DNA from 3 places in the Halomonas marinisediminis genome. Region 1 is predicted to be linked to each of the others. Evidence: predicted binding sites of a transcription regulator. Region 1 holds the regulator's gene; each other region holds the start of a gene.

Region 1 (5,616 bases):
CGGTCCAGCTTGTCGGCGAGCGAATCGATGGCGGCGTACATGTCGACATCCTGGGCTTCTGCATGCAGCTCGGCACCGGCAACATGCATGATGCAGGCGGCGGCCTGGCGCTCCTTCTCGACAGATAGGGTCACCTGCACGTTGGTGATGTTGTCATAGTGGCGCTCCACGCGAGTCAGCTTCTCGTTGACATAGTCACGCAGGGCATCGGTCAGTTCCACATGAAGGCCGGTGATATTCACTTGCATGACACGCTCCTTGCTCGATGGTTGTGATTCGATTGTAACCCTTTTTCATGTCTTGCATACCCCCTGTCGGTCCCGGGGGAGATTCCCGCCATGTTCAAGGGGTTGGGCCGGTCGAGCAGGGGGTGATGGTGCCCTGCCCCATGTGCTCAGCGCAGGCGCTTGCGCTCGCTGGAGGAGGGGATGCCCATGGCCTCACGGTACTTGGCAATCGTCCGCCTGGCGACCTGGATGCCGGCCTCATCTAGCAGGGTGACCAGGCGGCTATCGGATAGCGGCTTGCGTGGCGGTTCATCCTGAATCAGCTTGCGGATGCGTGCACGAATGGCGGTGCTGGAGTGGCGATCGCTCTCGTTGCCGACCTGGCTGGAGAAGAAGAACTTGAGCTCGAAGACCCCGCGAGGAGTGTGGATGAACTTCTGGGTGGTGACTCTCGAGATGGTGGATTCATGCATCTCCACCGTCTGGGCGATATCGGCCAGGGTGAGTGGCTTCATGGCTTCTTCACCCTGCTCCAGGAAGTTGAGTTGGCGCGCCATGACTTCGCGACCCACTCGCAGCAGGGTGTCGTTGCGGCTGCTAAGGCTCTTTATCAGCCAGCGCGCCTCCTGGAGGTGCTCCTTGAGGAAGGTGTTGTCGTCACTCTTGTCGGCGCGGCGGACCAGTGCCGCGTAATCGGGCTGGATGCGCAGCCGTGGGATCGCCTCGGGGTTGAGTTGGACGTGCCAGCCACGTTGATCGTGGAAGGCAACGAGATCGGGAATCACGTAGTCGTCGGTGACGCTTGAGAAGGCGCTGCCGGGACGAGGATCCAGGCTGCGCACCAGGGCGATGGAAGCGTCGAGCGCCGTGTCATCCACCCCCAGGCGCCGCTTGAGCAGGCGGCGGTCATCGTTGCCGAGGGCCTCAAGGAACTGTCGGACCAGGCGTCGTGCCTGGGGTAGGTGCGGCGTATCGTCGGGGAGGGCGGCGAGCTGAAGCTGCAGACATTCACTCAAATCGCGGGCGAAGATCCCCGTGGGTTCGAACTGCTGCAGATGGCGCAGGACTCGCTCCATCTCCTGGCTGCGCAGGTCGGACAGTCCCTGCTGTCTCAGGCCGTCTCGAATCTCGTCGAGGGGAGCCGTTAGGTAGCCGGCATCGTTGACGGCGTCGATAAGGCTCTCGGCGATCTGGCGCTCCCGTGGGTCGAGGTCGCTCATCGCCAGCTGCCAGGAGAGATGACCGTGCAGGCTCTGGCCTTCCGCCTGGCGCTCGAAATCGGGTCCCTCTCCGCCGCTGGGCGCCGCCAGGTCCTGGTAGGTATCCGACCAGTCGCTGTCGGTGGCGAGCTGCTCGGGAATCTCGCTTGCCCAGTCGTCCTGCGCAGGCTCCTGGGTGGCCTGCTCACCGAACTCATCGTCAAGCTCCAGCAGCGGGTTGCTCTCCACCGCCTGCTGGACCTCCTGGCGTAGATCTAGGGTGGAGAGCTGCAGCAGGGCGATGGCCTGCTGCAACTGGGGGGTCATGGTTAGCTGGGTGCCGATCCGTAGTTGCAGAGATGCCTTCATGGCCATGGCAGGCGTCCTCCTGGCATGTCGGAAAGCCTTACCCTAGTGCCTGGCAGGGCATCGTGCAATACGACCTTAAGCAATAATCATGCCATTGGGTGAACGCTATCGCGCTGGCCTGCTGCTGCCACAGCCGTCACAACCGTCTCCAGGCGCGAGGGCGCTTGCGTCAGAGGCGGAAGTCGGCACCGAGATAGACCTCGCGCACTTTCTGGTTGGCAAGGATCGACTCGGCATCGCCCTCGGCGATGATCTGACCGTCGCCGACAATGTAGGCGGTGTCGCAGATGTCGAGGGTCTCGCGGACATTGTGATCGGTGATCAGAACGCCGATGTCGCGAGCCTTCAGCTGACGAATGACCCCCTTGATCTCGCCCACCGAGATGGGATCGACGCCGGCGAAGGGCTCGTCGAGAAGAATGAAGGCGGGCTCGGTCGCCAGGGCCCTGGCGATCTCTACCCGGCGGCGTTCGCCGCCGGATAGGCTCATGCCCAGGTTGTCGCGAATATGGGTGACATGGAACTCCTCGAGCAGCTGCTCCAGGCGCGCTCGACGTCCGTCGCGATCGAGGTCGCGGCGGGTCTCGAGGATCGCCATGATGTTGTCGGCCACCGACAGCTTGCGGAAGATCGAGGCCTCCTGGGGCAGGTAGCCGATGCCGGCCCGGGCCCTCTCGTGCATGGCGGCGTGGGAGAGGTCCAGCTCGTCGATGGTCACCGTGCCCGCGTCGGCGCGCACCAGCCCCACGATCATGTAGAAGGAGGTGGTCTTGCCGGCGCCGTTGGGGCCGAGGAGTCCGACGATGCTGCCTTGCCGGATCGACAGGCCGATGTCCTGTACCACACGGCGGCGCTTGTAGCTCTTGGCGAGATGGCGGGCGTGAAGGGTCTTCATGGTTCCCCTTGCTGCTGTTCCGGCTGGAGGGTCATGCGAATGCGCTGGCTGCCTTCGACCCCCTCGGCATCGGCGCGGGCCTGCACGACCCGGCGATCGAGGAAGTACTCCAGGTAACCGCCCTCGAAGGTGTCCCCCCCTTGGTGGAGTTCGGCGCGGTCGATCAGCTCAACACGACGCTCGGCCACATGATAGACAATGGTGCGCCCCCACCCCTTGATGACGGGCTCGGCGGGGTTCGGCTGCTGCTCGAGATAGGCTCGGTCGCCGATGGCGGTGGCCCGGGAGAGTTCACCTGCCGCGTTACGGCGGATCTCCACGCGATTCCCCGTCAGGCGCATGCTGCCCTGGCGAATATCCACGTTGCCGGTATACACGGCGGTGCCGGCGCGGTCGTCAAGGTCGAGACGGTCCGCCTCCACCAGAATGGGCGCACTGGCATCCTGGTTGTGAGTCTGGCTCTGTGCCAGGCTGGCAGGGGCAAGAGGCAGCAGCGTCAGCAACAGGGCACCGGTCAACAGTGAGGATAGGGGGCGCTTCATGACGAGGACTCCTCGAAGGTCTCGGGCGGGTGGTGGCCGCGCACATTGTCGGTCAGGCGTGCCCGGTTGTCATGGACCCAGGCATCGAAGCGCTCGCCACGCATATGCTGTGGAGGCTGGCGCAGGGTGGCAGGGGTGGTGCTCCAGGCGTGACCGGTGTCGGCATCATAGTGCAGGGTGTCGGTCTCCAGTGACCACCGCTCGGCGGGGGCGAGCAGCCTGGCCTCGCCCTCGAGCCGCAGCGGATTGCCCCCGGGCCCCAGCCGGCCGCTGTCGGCCTCGGCAAGCCAGAGCCGGCCGCCACGGTCGTGGAGCTTGATATGTGGTGTCTCGAGGCGGGTCACATCATCCTTGGGGGTGTGGACCAGACGGGGGGTCGTTACCTGCTGGTGCAGGCGCCCCTCGGCATCGAAGCGTGTCAGATGCGCATTCTCGAGATAAAAGTCGGGCTCCCCGGCGGCATCGCGCGGTATCTGCTGGATGGTGCCGGGGTCACGTAGATCGAGCAGCGCCAGCCCGCCTCCCAGTGCCAGCAGCAACAGGGCCAGTCCGGTGCGAAAGCCAGGGCGCGGCAGGCGCATGATCCTAACCAGCTCCGTGCAGGTAAGTGTCGACGACCGCATCCCAGTGCCCCTGGGCGCGCAGCAGGGTATCGGCGATCTCGCGGGCCGCTCCCTGGCCACCGCCGCGCTCGGTGACCCAATCCGCATGCTTCTGGATATAGGTCGGTGCGTTGGGCACGCTGATGCCGATGCCGGCACGACGAATGGCGCCGACATCGGGCATGTCGTCACCGCAGTAGGCCACCTGCTCGAGCTCAAGCCCCAGACGCTTGGCGAGTTCCCGCAGGACCGGAAGCTTCTTCTCGACGCCCTGGAAGACATGCTGGATACCCAGTGCCGCGGCGCGGTGACTGACCATGCTCGATTCGCGGCCGGTGATCAGCGCCACCTGGAAGCCGGCACGCTTGAGCAGCTTCAGGCCGTGGCCATCCTGTACATTGAACGCCTTGATCTCGATGCCATCGGCCTGAAAGTAGAGCTGCCCGTCGGTGAGCACGCCATCGACGTCCAGCGCAAGCAGGCGAACCTGGCGTAGACGGGCGGTGAGCTGCGGGTCCTGGAGGGGGGAGGTATGGGGCATGAGGGCTCCGTATCGTTGGGGTCAGATCACACCGCTGGCCAGCAGGTCGTGCATATGCAGGGCGCCAACCGGGCGCCCCTCATCATCGACCACGGCCAGGGCGGAGATGCGGTGGTCTTCCATCAGGCTGACTGCCTCGGCGGCCAGGGTGTCCGGGGTGGTTCGCTTGCCGGGGCAGGTCATCACGTCATCGACGCTCAGGCCGCTAAGGTCGCTGTGCAGGTCCAGGGTACGGCGCAGGTCGCCGTCGGTGTAGACCCCGGCGAGACGGCCGTCAGGTGCCACCACGCAGGTGAAGCCCAGACCCTGGCGGGTAATCTCCAACAGGGCGTCGCGCAGCGGACTTCCCAGGGGGACCTGCGGCAACCGACTACCAGTGTGCATCAGGTCGCTGACGCGCAGCAGCAGTCGCTTGCCGAGACTGCCCCCGGGGTGTGAGAGGGCAAAGTCCTCGGCGGTAAAGCCGCGGGACTCCAGCAGCGCTACGGCCAGGGCATCGCCCATGGCCAGGGCGGCGGTAGTGGAGGCGGTGGGCGCCAGGTCGAGGGGACAGGCCTCGCGCTCGACCCCGGTGTCGAGATGGGCATCGGCGTGGCGGCCAAGGCTCGACCTGGGTCGCCCGGTCATGCTGATCAGCGGTACCTTCATGCGCTTGAGCAGCGGCAGCAGAGCGGTCACCTCGGCGGTCTCGCCGGAGTTCGAGAGGGCCAGTACCACGTCGCCGGGGGTGATCATCCCCAGGTCGCCGTGACTGGCCTCCCCGGGGTGGACGAAGAAGGCCGGCGTGCCGGTGCTGGCAAGCGTCGCGGCGATCTTGCCGGCGATATGGCCGGACTTGCCCATGCCGGTGACCACCACGCGCCCGCGGCATGCGAGTATCAGCTCACAGGCGTGGTCGAAGGCCTCGTCGAGGCGTGCCGCCAGGGCGTCGATGGCTTGCTGCTCGAGGCGCAGGGTGCGTCGGGCGCTGTCGCGAAGGGCCGATCCGGCCCCAGGAGTTTCGGGTGTCATGATGCCGATTGTTGCCTGTTGTAAGGGTTCACTCAAGGGCTGCCGCCGAGACTGGCCGTGCCGAGCCAGGTCAGGTAACCGGCATAGGACGCGGCCAGCACCGCGCCGGGAAGTCGGCCGAGGTGGTTGCGGCGTTGCCAGAGCAGCAGTGCACCCAGCGCCAGAGTCAGCACCAGCAGCACGGGATAGTCACGCTCGCCGGCGGCGGGATCGGCGGCGCCGGGCGCCAG
Region 2 (5,616 bases), on a different contig from region 1:
ATCTCCACCGGCCAGTCGGCGGCCTCGCGATAGAAGTCGGCATAGTGCTCGCGGGTCCAGTAGAAGAGCACCGGGCCGAGCGACAGCTGAAGCGTGGGGGTAGCGGGCATGGGGCTCTCCTATTTCCAGCGGCGCTCGTAGGCGCCCAGAGTGGTCGTGCTGCCTTCCGAGACCTCGCCCAGACCGGTCATCCAGGCGGGCTCGGTGTGGAAGCGTCCCGGGGCTCGTGCCAGGCGATCCAGGGCCTGACGCCAGATGCCGGCCACCTTCGAGACATAGGCCGGGCTGCGCTGGCGCCCCTCGATCTTCACCGCGGCGATACCGAGCTCCGCAAGCTCCGGCAGCAGCTCCAGGGTGTTGAGGCTGGTGGGTTCCTCGATGGCGTGATAGGTCTCGCCCTCTACCTCGAAGCGCCCCTTGCACAGGGTGGGGTAGCCGGCGTTCTCGCCTTCGCCGTAGCGGTCGATCAGCACGCCGTTCAAGCGCGACTCGAGGCCCCCCGGTGTCTCCTCCCAGCGTACATGGGCCGCCGGGGAGCAGACGCCGCGGGTGTTGGGTGACTCGCCGGTCAGGTAGGAGGAGAGATAGCAGCGCCCCTCGGCCATGATGCACAGGCTGCCGAAGGCGAATACCTCGAGCTCCACCGGGCTCTGCTTCGCCAGGTCGCGTACCTGGGTCATGGAGAGCACCCGGGGCAGCACGGCGCGCTTGATGCCGAACTGGTCGTGGTAGAAGCGCAGCGCCTCATGACTGGTGGCCGAGCCCTGCACCGAGAGGTGGCGGGCGAGATTCGGGTGGCGGCGGGCGGCATAGTCGAGCAGCCCCATGTCGGCCATGATCAGGGCGTCGACGCCGAGATCCGCGGCCTGGTCCACGGCACGGGTCCACATCGCCCAGCCGTCCGGCTGCGGATAGGTATTGATGGCGCAGAAGACCCGCTTGCCGCGGGCGTGGGCGTAGTCGATGCCCTCCCTGGCACGCTTGTCGGTGAAGTTGAGGCCGGCGAACTGGCGGGCGTTGGTGGTGTTCTGAAAGCCGAAATAGACGGCATCGGCCCCTTCATCCACGGCGCGCTTGAGGGCGGGCAGGTTGCCGGCGGGGCAGACGAGCTCCATGGTGAGCCTCCTGTGGTGGGAATTCCGACCATGCTAGTCGACTATCCCGCGCGGCCTTTTGACTCGGATCATAAGGAGGCGTAGTCGGGTCTGGCGTCGCAGAGCGGGCAGAAGTCGGCCTGCTCGCCGTGCCCCAGGCGCAGGCCGGTGTGATGGTCGGCGATCTGGCGGTAGAGCCGCTGGAAGCCGGTGCTGCCCTCTGCTGGGCTTGCCAGGGAGAGGTGGGGTACCAGGCTGTCGAGCTCAGCGGCAGGGATGCAGCGCTCGATCAGCGGATAGACGTGCCGCTCCTCGCTGTAGAGGTGGTGGCGGTAGAGCTCGCTGAAGGCGAGGGCGAGGTTGAGTCGGTTGAGATCGAGCTCGGCCTGAGGGGCATCGCTGGCCTGGCGATGGAAGGTCGTCTCGAGCTCCTTGCCGTTACGGGAGATCCGCCGGTGCTCCTCGGTAAGCACGGCAAGCAGCTCGGCGCTCTGCGTATCGCAGCCGGCCAGGCGCGCGAAGAGGGCATCCTCGACCGGATGGTGCCACTCCTCGGGCTGATGGGTCAGGTAGTGGCAGAGCCCGGCCAACAGGCGGTAGTCGGGGATCTCGTCGCAGGTGGCGATATGCAGCTGGCGGTCAAGGATGCACAGCAGTGCTGCATAGCGCCGATGGTCGGCATGCAGGCGTTCCAAAATGATGGCTTTCATGGTGGCCTCCCGGGTGCGGCCGGTCTAGCCGGCCCGTTCGAAGAGCAGGTTGTTCTCCAGGTGGATGTGCTGCATCAGGTCGTCGCGGAACTCCCGAAGACCGGTGTAGAGGGCGCGCCAGGTGGTACAGGCCCCCCGGGGTGGGGTGATGTCGTCGGTCAGCGCGGCCAGCTGCTCCAGGTGCTCGCCGTGGTCATCGTGCTCATGACGCATCACCGCGATAGGGCCCTGGGCCTGGGCGGCCATGCCTCGACGCAGCATCGGGAAGAGGATCTGTTCCTCCTTCTGCATATGGCTCTCCATCTCCTGGTGGAGGGTGGTGAGCAGGTCGGCCAGGCCGTTGGGGCAGGTGTCTCGCTCGCCATGGACCTGTTCGACGCGACGGGCCATGCGCACAAGCTCGGGCAGTTGCTGGCGATGGACATCGTGGTAGCGGGTCAGGATATGCTCGACCAGCTCGTCGTTGCTGGCCGACTGCCAGTCGCGTGCGTCGCTTTCGCCGGCGGGCAGCGCCTCGAGCTCGCTCACCAGCGCCTCGGGTGCCAGGCCGATACGTTCGGCGGCCTCGCGCAGGCTGATGCGGCCGCCGCAGCAGAAGTCGATATTGTGGTCGCGAAACACCCGCGTGGCGCCGGGCAGGGTCAGGGCGGTGCGGCCGACGGTCTGTTCGATCAGGCTCATGGGAGAAGCTCCTGGGGCAGATGGGAAAGGGTAAAAGGGAAATAGAGCTGATTGGCATTTCTTATCAAGCAAACCTCGTGCCAGATTCCAGAGGCCGCTGCCATGGGGTTGTTGAAGTGGCAGTGGTGAAAAGTACCCGGGTCGATTAGGGTTGTTTAAACCCGTTGAGGTAATTATCACCATGCTTGACGACACCCTGCTGGCCGACCTGGTCGCCGACCTGCCCAGTGCGGTGCGCCTGCAGCGTCTGGTGCGCACCCTGCGCGAGAGCTTTCGATGCGGTGCCGTCTGCCTGCTGCGCCTGGAGGAGGGCTGCCTGGTGCCGCTGGCGCTGGACGGTCTGGTACGAGAGGCCCTGGGACGGCGCTTCGAGGTGGCCCAGCATCCCCGGCTGGCCACCATCCTCGCCAGTCGCTCTACCACCCTCTTTCTCCCCGATGCCAACCTTCCGGACCCCTATGATGGCCTGGTGGAGCAGCAGCCCGGCCAGCCCCTGCATGTCCACGACTGCATGGGCATCAGTCTGCATGTGGAGGGCGAGCCCTGGGGAGCACTGACCCTGGATGCACTGGAGGCGGGGACCTTCGATGCCGTCGACTGTGCCGCCCTGGAGCGCTATGCGCTGCTGATCGAGGCCGCGGTAAGGGTCAGTCGTCTGGAGCGCGATCTGCGCGCCCTGCGCATGGCTCAGCAGGAGAGTGGTCTGCCGCTGGCGGCCCCCGAGGCTCGGGATATCCTCGGGCATAGTGAGGTGCTTCAGCGGCTGCTGCGTGAACTCGATGTCGTGGCGAGAGCGGATCTGTCGGTACTGCTCAGTGGCGAGACCGGAGTCGGCAAGGAACTGTTTGCCCGTCGCCTGCATCGCCGCTCGGCACGACACGCCGCACCGCTGGTGCAGGTGAACTGTGCGGCGCTGCCCGAATCACTGGCCGAGAGTGAGCTCTTCGGCCATGTGAAGGGAGCCTTCTCCGGCGCCAGCGCCGAGCGCGCCGGCCGCTTCGAGGCGGCCGACGGCGGTACCCTGTTTCTCGACGAAGTGGGCGAGCTGCCGCTGGCGGTGCAGGCCAAGCTGCTGCGCGCGATTCAGGAAGGCGAAGTTCAGCGGCTGGGCGAGGATCTACCGAGGCGTGTCGATGTGCGCATCATCGCCGCCACCAACCGTCAGCTGGCCGAGGCGGTGCGTGCCGGCAGCTTTCGCGCCGACCTCTATCACCGCCTGTCGGTCTATCCGGTGGCCATTCCGCCGCTGCGCGAGCGGGGCAGCGATGTGTTGGTGCTGGCCGGCCACTTCCTGGAGATCAACCGCACTCGGCTCGGGGTGCGCAGCCTGCGCCTCTCCCCGCAGGCGGAGGAGCGGCTGCTGGCCTATGCCTGGCCGGGTAACGTGCGTGAACTGGAGCATGTGATCAGCCGCGCGTCGATCAAGGCCTTGAGCCACGGGGCACGACGCGACGAGATCATTACCCTGGAGCCGGCCTGGCTCGACCTGCCTCTCCCCGAGGGGAGGGGCGATAGCGTGCCGCAAGGATCGGAGAGCCCGGCGCCGATCGGCGCATCGAGCCTGCGCGAACGGGTGGAGATGAGCCAGCGTCGAGCGATTCGCGAGGCTCTGGACGCCTGTGAGGGTCGCTGGGCGGCGGCGGCGCGCCGCCTGGAGCTGGATCCCAGCAACCTGCACAAGCTGGCCAGGCGGCTGGGGATGAAGTAGGTGTTAGCCGTCCGGCGGCGGGTGCCCCTTGCGTATGCGCAGGCTGTTGGCGAGCACGCACAGACTGCTGAGCGTCATTGCCACGGCGGCGATCACCGGAGCGATCCAGCCGGCGACGGCCAGCGGGATCGCCAGGGTGTTGTAACCGATCGCCCAGCCCAGGTTGCCGCGCATCAGGCGGCGCGCACGCCGGGCCAGGCGCAGGGTATCGGGAATGCGCGTCAGGCCATCCGGCAGCGTCACCGCGGCGGCCTGGCTGGCCGTCGTGGTGGCCGCCCCCACGGCGATACCCAGGCGAGCGCCGGCCAGCGCCAGCCCGTCGTTGACGCCATCACCGATAAAGGCGACGCCCGAACGGCGCTCCAGCGCCGTGACGAAGTCTGACTTCTGCTCGGGTGAGTGGCCCGTCAGTACGCGCTCCGGCGGGATGCCCAGGGTCGCGGCAACTTCCCCGCAGGCCTGGGGAGTATCGCCGCTGAGCAGGTAGATGGGGTAGCCGTCGGCCTGAAGGCGTCGCACCGTGGCCGGCGCCTCGGGGCGCAACGTCTCCCGGAACAGCAGACGCCCCAGGTAGCGGCCGTCCCGTGCCAGGTGGAGCACCATGCCATTGTCTTCACAGGCGGGTACCGCGACGCCTCGCTCGCACAGCCAGCCGCGTCGTCCCGCCAGCGTCAGCGTTGCCCCTCGGTACCAGGTGACGCCAGCACCGGGATGGACCTCGCGCCGCCCCTGGTCGGCGTCCGGCGATGAGAAGGCACTGGCCTCGAGTCCCTTGGCGATCGGATGGGCGACGCCGTGCAGGGCATCGACCGCCAGCTGCGTCAGTGCCATCGAAGATATCGTGCCGGCCGGCTCCACCGACGCCAGGGAGGGTGTGCCGGTGGTCAGGGTCCCCGTCTTGTCGAAGACGACGACCTCGGTCGCCGCGGCGGCCTCCAGGGCGGCAGGGTCGCGAAACAGGATGCCCAGCGTCACCAGGCGGGCGTGGCCCAGCACTACCACCAGCGGAATCGCCAGGCTAAGCGCACAGGGGCAGGCGATGATCAGCACCGCCAGGCCGTCGACGACGAGTTGGTCGAGTGGCTGCCCCTGTGCAATACCTAGCCCTACGGCCAGGGTTGCGGCCACGAATATCAGCGGCAGCAACCATCGGGCAAGGCGGTCGGCGAGGTGCTGCATGGCGCTCTTGCGACTGAGCAGGGCGCGAACCGAACGCGCGATGGCGTCGAGCCGGCGCGCGCCGACCCCGGCAGTGACGCATAGCTCCAGGTCACCGGTGAGCAGCCGGCAGCCCGCCTCCAGCCGATCGTTCTGGCCGACGGGGCGCGGTGCGGTTTCGCCGCTGAGCGGCGAGAGGTCCATCTCGCCTGTGCCCGCCACCACGCGGCCATCTAGCGCCAGCTCCTCGCCGGCCTGCAGACGC
Region 3 (5,616 bases), on a different contig from region 1:
CTGAGGAGCGCCGACGCAGCCACCCCCCAGCAGCACCAGGGGGCGCTCGGCCTCGCTGAGCCAGCTCCGGGCCTGCTCGAGGGCGTGCGGGTCCGGGGCGGACTTGCTCAGCACGCTGCGGCGAAGGTGGCGTGGGGCGCTGACCGGCGCATCGAACAGATCGATGGGGATCTCGATATGCACGGGGCCCGGGCGGGCTCCGTCGAACACCGCAAAGGCACGGGCCAGGGCTTCTCCGAGACCCTCCGGGTCGAGCAGGGTGTGGCTGAAGCGAGAGACCCCGGCCATCAGCTCGCGCTGCCCCGGTAGCTCGTGCAGGCGCCCCTGGCCACGACCCAGGGTGTCACGGCGATTGACGCTGGAGATCACCAGCATCGGTATCGAGTCCGCCAGGGCCTGGCCCATGGCGGTGGCGATATTGGTCATCCCGGGGCCGGTGATGATGAAGCAGACACCGGGCTTGCCCGTGGCGCGAGCGTAGCCGTCCGCCATGAAGCCGGCGCCCTGCTCGTGTCGTGGCGTCACGTGGCGAATGCCGCTGCCCTGGTGTTCATGCTCGCCACCGCCTTCTAGGCCGCGGTAGAGCTCGATGGTATGGACGCCCGGAATTCCGAACACGGTGTCCACGTTGTAGGCGTCGCGCAGCAGGCGGATCAGCAGTTCAGCGCAGGTCATGGATATCTCTCTCCTCAGGGGCATGGTGGGCTCGGGGGTAGGGGGTTCCCTTTACCCCACCAGCCAGTGGGCCATGATCACGATGATGGGCAGCGTGATGGCGGTACGCAGCAGGAAGATCACCACCAGTTCCCACAGCTTGAGGGGAATGCGGGACTTCAGCAGCAGGGCGCCGATCTCGGACATGTAGATCAGCTGGGTCAGCGACAGGCAGGCGATAACGAAGCGGGTGAGCTCGCTCTCGATGTCGCTGGCCAGCACCGCCGGCAGGAACATGTCGGCGAAGCCCACCAGGGTGGCCGGTGCGGCGGCCTCGGCTTCGGGCAGGCCCATCCACTCGAGTACCGGCACCATCGGCATGGAGAGCCAGGTAAACAGCGGGGTGAACTCGGCCAGTACCAGCGCCACGGTACCGATGGCGATGACCAGCGGCAGCAGGCCGAAGAAGATGTCGGCGACGTTGAAGAGGGCCAGGCGGACCAGCTTCAGCGGACCCGGAGCCTTCTCGGCGCGAGCCACGGCGATGCCCAGGCTGTAGCGCAGCAGGCTCTGGTCGCCGGTGTTCTCCTCCTGGATCTGGCAGCCGACCGGCTCATAGTAGTCGTTGGACTTGCGTGACAGGGGCGGCAGGCGAGGCACGATCACGGCAGCCACCAGGCCGGCCACCACCACGGTCAGGTAGAAGGGGATGAACAGATGGTTGATGCCAATGAAGCTGGTCACCAGCAGGGCGAAGGCGATGGAGACGATGGAGAAGTTGGTGGCAACGGCCGAGGCCTCGCGGGCGTTATAGAAGCCCTGTTCGTACTGCTGGGTGGTGATCAGCACGCCGACGGTGCCCGAGCCCATCCAGGAGGCGGTCGCGTCGATGGCGCTGCGCCCGGGCAGGCCGAAGATCTTGCGGAACGGGGTGCGCACCATGGAGCCGATAAACTCCATGAAGCCGAAATCGACCAGGAAGGGCAGCAGAATGGCGGCGAAGAAGAAGAAGGTCAGCAGGACCGGCGCCAGGTCGTTGAGCATCACCCCACCGGTGAAGGAGGCGGTGATCATCTGCGGGCCGACCTGAAAGTAGGTCATCAGCGCGAACGCAGCGCCGAGGGCGCGCATCACCACCCATAGCGGCGAGATGTCGAAGAGCTCCTTCATCGCGCCCTGGCGGGCCCAGCCGGGCCGTGTCAGCTTGACCACCAGGGTCAGCAGGATGGAGAGGCAGAGCACCACGGTGGCGATGGCGGGCAGGGCGTCGCCGAGAGTGGCCTTGAGCCAGTCGGCGGCCAGGCCCATGCCGATGTTGATGGTGTCACCCACCGAGAAGGGCACCAGGAACAGCAGGATGCCGATCAACGAGGGGACGAGGAACTTGATCAGACCGTGGGTGCTCAGCTTGCCCCCTTCGGTCGTGATCTTGTCGGCGGAATGCAGATGGGAGGACATGGGGCGATTACTCATTGCTGTTGTAATGGTGGGCGCCCGCTGAGGGGCGCCATCAGGCGGTTGTCGGGGCCTCTCCCTGGCCCCGGGGTGAGTCAGTCGCGGCGCTTGACCCCGGGCAGGACACACAGCATCTCGTACAGCAGCGTGGCGCCCATCAGGGCGGTATTGCCGCTGGGGTCGTAGGGCGGTGCCACCTCGACCAGATCGCCACCGACGATGTTGAGCCCCTGGGCGCCACGCACGATCTCCAGACCCTGGGCGGAGGTCAGTCCGCCCATCTCCACGGTGCCGGTGCCGGGTGCCACGGAGGGGTCGAGGCCATCGATATCGAAGGAGATATACACCGGACCGTCGCCCATCTGCTCGCGCACCTCGGCCATCAACGGCTCCAGCGACTTGTGCCAGCACTGCTCGGCCTGGACGACACGGAAGCCCTGCTGACGACACCAGTCGAAGTCCTCGGCGGCGTAACCGGTGCCGCGCAGGCCGATCTGCACCACGCGGTTGGCATCCAGCAGGCCCTCCTCCTGGGCGCGACGGAAGGGGCAGCCGTGGGCGACCTCCTCACCGAACATGTGCTCGTTGACGTCGGCGTGGGCATCGATATGGATCAGGCCGACCGGGCCATGCTTCCTGGCGATGGCGCGCAGGATCGGCCAAGTCAGGGTGTGGTCGCCGCCCAGGGTCAGCGGAACACAGTCATGAGCCAGTACGTCATCGTAGAACCGGCTGATGATGTCCAGGTTCTTCGGCAGATTGAAGGTGTTGATCGGCACGTCGCCGATATCCGCCACCTGCAGGCTGTCGAAGGGGGCCGCACGGGTGGCCATGTTGTAGGGCCGCAGCATGCGCGACTCATCGCGAATCTGTCGCGGCCCCAGACGAGTTCCGGGCCGGTTGGAGGTGCCGATATCCATCGGGATGCCGATAAAGGCGGCATCGAGGCCGGCAGCGCTCTCCTGGGTGGGCAGGCGCATCATGGTGGCGGGTCCACCGAAACGCGGCATCTCGTTGCCGCCGAGAGGCTGGTTGAAGTCGCTCATGCAGGGCTCCTGTGAAGCTGATGGATATGCCTGGCCACGTGAGGCCGGTGCGATACCCCTGGAAAAGCAGGATGCGTGCCAATGTCGGTTTCGTTAGACCAAAGATTAAAAAGTGAGGCGGGATGCTATGGCCTCGGGGCGTGTGGGAGGGGAGGGTGATTCATTCCTGGATCGGTATGCCGGAGTGGCGTGATACAATAATGGATCGCGATCCAGGAGTGAATCACCGATGTCCGAGCATGACGCCCTGATCCTCAAGACCATCATCGACACCGCCCACGATCACTTCTTTATCGTCGCGCCCGATGGCCGTATCCGGGATGTCAGCCCCGGGGCGGCGGCGGTCTATGGCATGTCCCGTGAGGCCCTCTGTGCCACCAGCGTCCAGCGGCTGGAGGCCGACGGTGTGTTGACGCCCTCGGTGAGCCTGGAGGTCATCCGAACGGGCAGGCCGGTGCAGCTGGAGCAGCGTACCGGTACCGGGCGGCGGGTCATCGCCCAGGCGCACCCCGTGTTCGAGGACGAGCGCCTGGTGGCGGTGGTGAGCCGCTCCATGGACATGACCGATCTGCAGCTGTTGCAACAGGAGTATGCGCTGCTGCAGCGCCGCTTCAGTGAGCATCTCCGCCGGGGGCATGCGCTGGAGACCGACGCCGAGGCGCTGGAGGCGGAGCTGGATGAGCTCGAGGTGAAGAGCCAGCTGATGCGTGAGGTGGCCCTGCTGCTGCGGCGGGTCGCCCCTACCGATGCCACCGTGCTGATGCTGGGGGAGTCCGGGGTGGGCAAGACCGCCTTCGCCCGCCAGCTTCACCGCTGGAGCTCGCGTTGCGACGGCCCCTTCATCGACGTCAACTGTGCCGCCATTCCCGAGAGCCTGTTCGAGTCGGAAATGTTCGGTTATCGCCCCGGCGCCTTCTCCGGCGCCGCCCCCGGTGGGCGTGTGGGGCTGATCGAACAGGCCGAGGGCGGCACCCTGTTTCTCGATGAGATCGGCGAGCTGCCCCTGGCGGTGCAGACCAAACTGCTCAAGACCATCCAGGATGGCTTCATCACTCGGCTCGGCGACAGCGCGCCGAGGCGCGTGGACTTTCGCCTGGTGGTGGCCACCAACCAGGACCTCTCGGCGCGGGTGGAGGAGGGGCTGTTTCGGCTCGACCTCTACTACCGCCTGAACGTGATTCCGGTCACCCTGCCCCCGCTGCGCGAGCGTCGCGAGGATATTCCGGGGCTTGTCGAGCGTCAGCTCGGGCGTCTCAATCGGCGCTACGGGCGCGACAAGATGCTGGCGCGCAGCGTGTGGCAGTCGCTGATGGGCTGGGAGTGGCCCGGCAATGTGCGCGAGCTGGAGAATGTGCTGGAGCGCGCCTGGCTATCGGCGGAGGGTGATGTCATTCGCCATCAGGAGCTGGGTGAGCTGCCGCGCCCGATGGCGGAACCGAGCGATGTGGAGCTGGCCGAATCGAGTCCCGAGCCGGTGGGGGCTGAGCCTGCCTCGGCGTTGGGAGAGAGCGAGTCACTGGCGTCGGCCCTGGCGCGCACCGAGCGCGACATCCTGGCGGGGCTGTGCGGCGCGCTGGACTCGACCTATGCCATCGCCAGGCGCCTGGGCATCAGTCAGCCGAGCGTGGTGCGCAAGCTCCGCAAGCATGGCCTGAGGATCGCCAGGGCCGAGGCCTAGGGCTAAGGCTCGGAGCTCTCCTGCCCCAGCCAGCGATCCAGTTGGGCGCGGGTCAGCTCGCCGACATGCTGCTCCACGGCGTGGCCCTCGGCGTTGAACAGCAGGGTGGTGGGCAGGCCGGGAGACTCGCTGAGTACCATCAGCTCCTGGTGCGGGTCGAGCAGCGGGTAGCGAAAGTCGAGTGCCTGGTCGTCGAGGTAGCGCACCACCTGCAGCAGCGACTCGCCCTGGTTGGCCACCACCACGGTAACATCGTCCCGAGCGCTCGCCTCGGCCAGCAGCGGCATCTCGCGCAGGCAGGGCGGGCACCAGGTGGCCCATAGATTCAGCACGACGCGCTCGCCCTCGAGCTCACGCAGATTGACGGTCTCGCCCTCGAGGTTTTCCAGAGCGAGGTCGGGCAGGGTCTTCAGAGCCATGCCACCGCCGAAGGGCGCCAGGGTGACGGTGGCCAGCCAGAGTGCCGAGACCACGACCAGTAGCGCCATGGCGCCAACCAGACGGCCCAGGTGGTCGCGCAGCATCCAGCCGCTCCAGATCAGGCCGGCCATCAGGCCCCAGAGCCCGTGATAGCCGGGCTGCCACAGCTTGAGGGCATCCAGCGGGGCGGCGGCATAGGCATCAGGGTGGAGCGCCACATGGCCGATCCTCGCGCCGAGCAGCCAGGCCAGCAGCAGGCCATTGAACCAGCGGGAGTGGGCGCGCCGGGGCAGGCCGAGCAGCCAGGCGCTGGCACCCAGTAGCAGCAGGGCAGCCACGAAGGCGTAGAGGCGCGGCAGCGAG

What was found. Region 1 encodes sigma-54, which starts transcription at its own class of promoters, with help from an activator protein. Its sites were predicted from a motif close to TGGCACNNNNNTTGCTNT; they were not measured.
Region 2: the regulator sigma-54 is predicted to act here: its motif matches at 2,551-2,568, upstream of ytfE (iron-sulfur cluster repair protein YtfE).
Region 3: the regulator sigma-54 is predicted to act here: its motif matches at 3,219-3,236, upstream of speB (agmatinase).

What each region holds. Positions count from the first base shown of each region.
Region 1 is NZ_SLTR01000007.1:71,070-76,685, forward strand. It holds gene hpf (ribosome hibernation-promoting factor, HPF/YfiA family) at 1-248, opposite strand, end outside; gene E0702_RS07160 (RNA polymerase factor sigma-54) at 395-1,801, opposite strand; gene lptB (LPS export ABC transporter ATP-binding protein) at 1,965-2,690, opposite strand; gene lptA (lipopolysaccharide transport periplasmic protein LptA) at 2,687-3,232, opposite strand; gene lptC (LPS export ABC transporter periplasmic protein LptC) at 3,229-3,813, opposite strand; gene E0702_RS07180 (KdsC family phosphatase) at 3,818-4,375, opposite strand; gene E0702_RS07185 (KpsF/GutQ family sugar-phosphate isomerase) at 4,397-5,386, opposite strand; gene E0702_RS07190 (calcium/sodium antiporter) at 5,419-5,616, opposite strand, start outside.
Region 2 is NZ_SLTR01000003.1:255,137-260,752, reverse strand. It holds gene E0702_RS04465 (U32 family peptidase) at 1-110, opposite strand, end outside; gene ubiU (ubiquinone anaerobic biosynthesis protein UbiU) at 120-1,115, opposite strand; gene E0702_RS04455 (hemerythrin domain-containing protein) at 1,184-1,804, opposite strand; gene ytfE (iron-sulfur cluster repair protein YtfE) at 1,829-2,485, opposite strand; gene norR (nitric oxide reductase transcriptional regulator NorR) at 2,667-4,193, shown strand; gene E0702_RS04440 (heavy metal translocating P-type ATPase) at 4,197-5,616, opposite strand, start outside.
Region 3 is NZ_SLTR01000016.1:57,665-63,280, forward strand. It holds gene E0702_RS12025 (5-guanidino-2-oxopentanoate decarboxylase) at 1-675, opposite strand, end outside; gene E0702_RS12030 (YjiH family protein) at 727-2,112, opposite strand; gene speB (agmatinase) at 2,205-3,155, opposite strand; gene E0702_RS12040 (sigma-54 interaction domain-containing protein) at 3,385-4,833, shown strand; gene E0702_RS12045 (TlpA family protein disulfide reductase) at 4,836-5,616, opposite strand, start outside.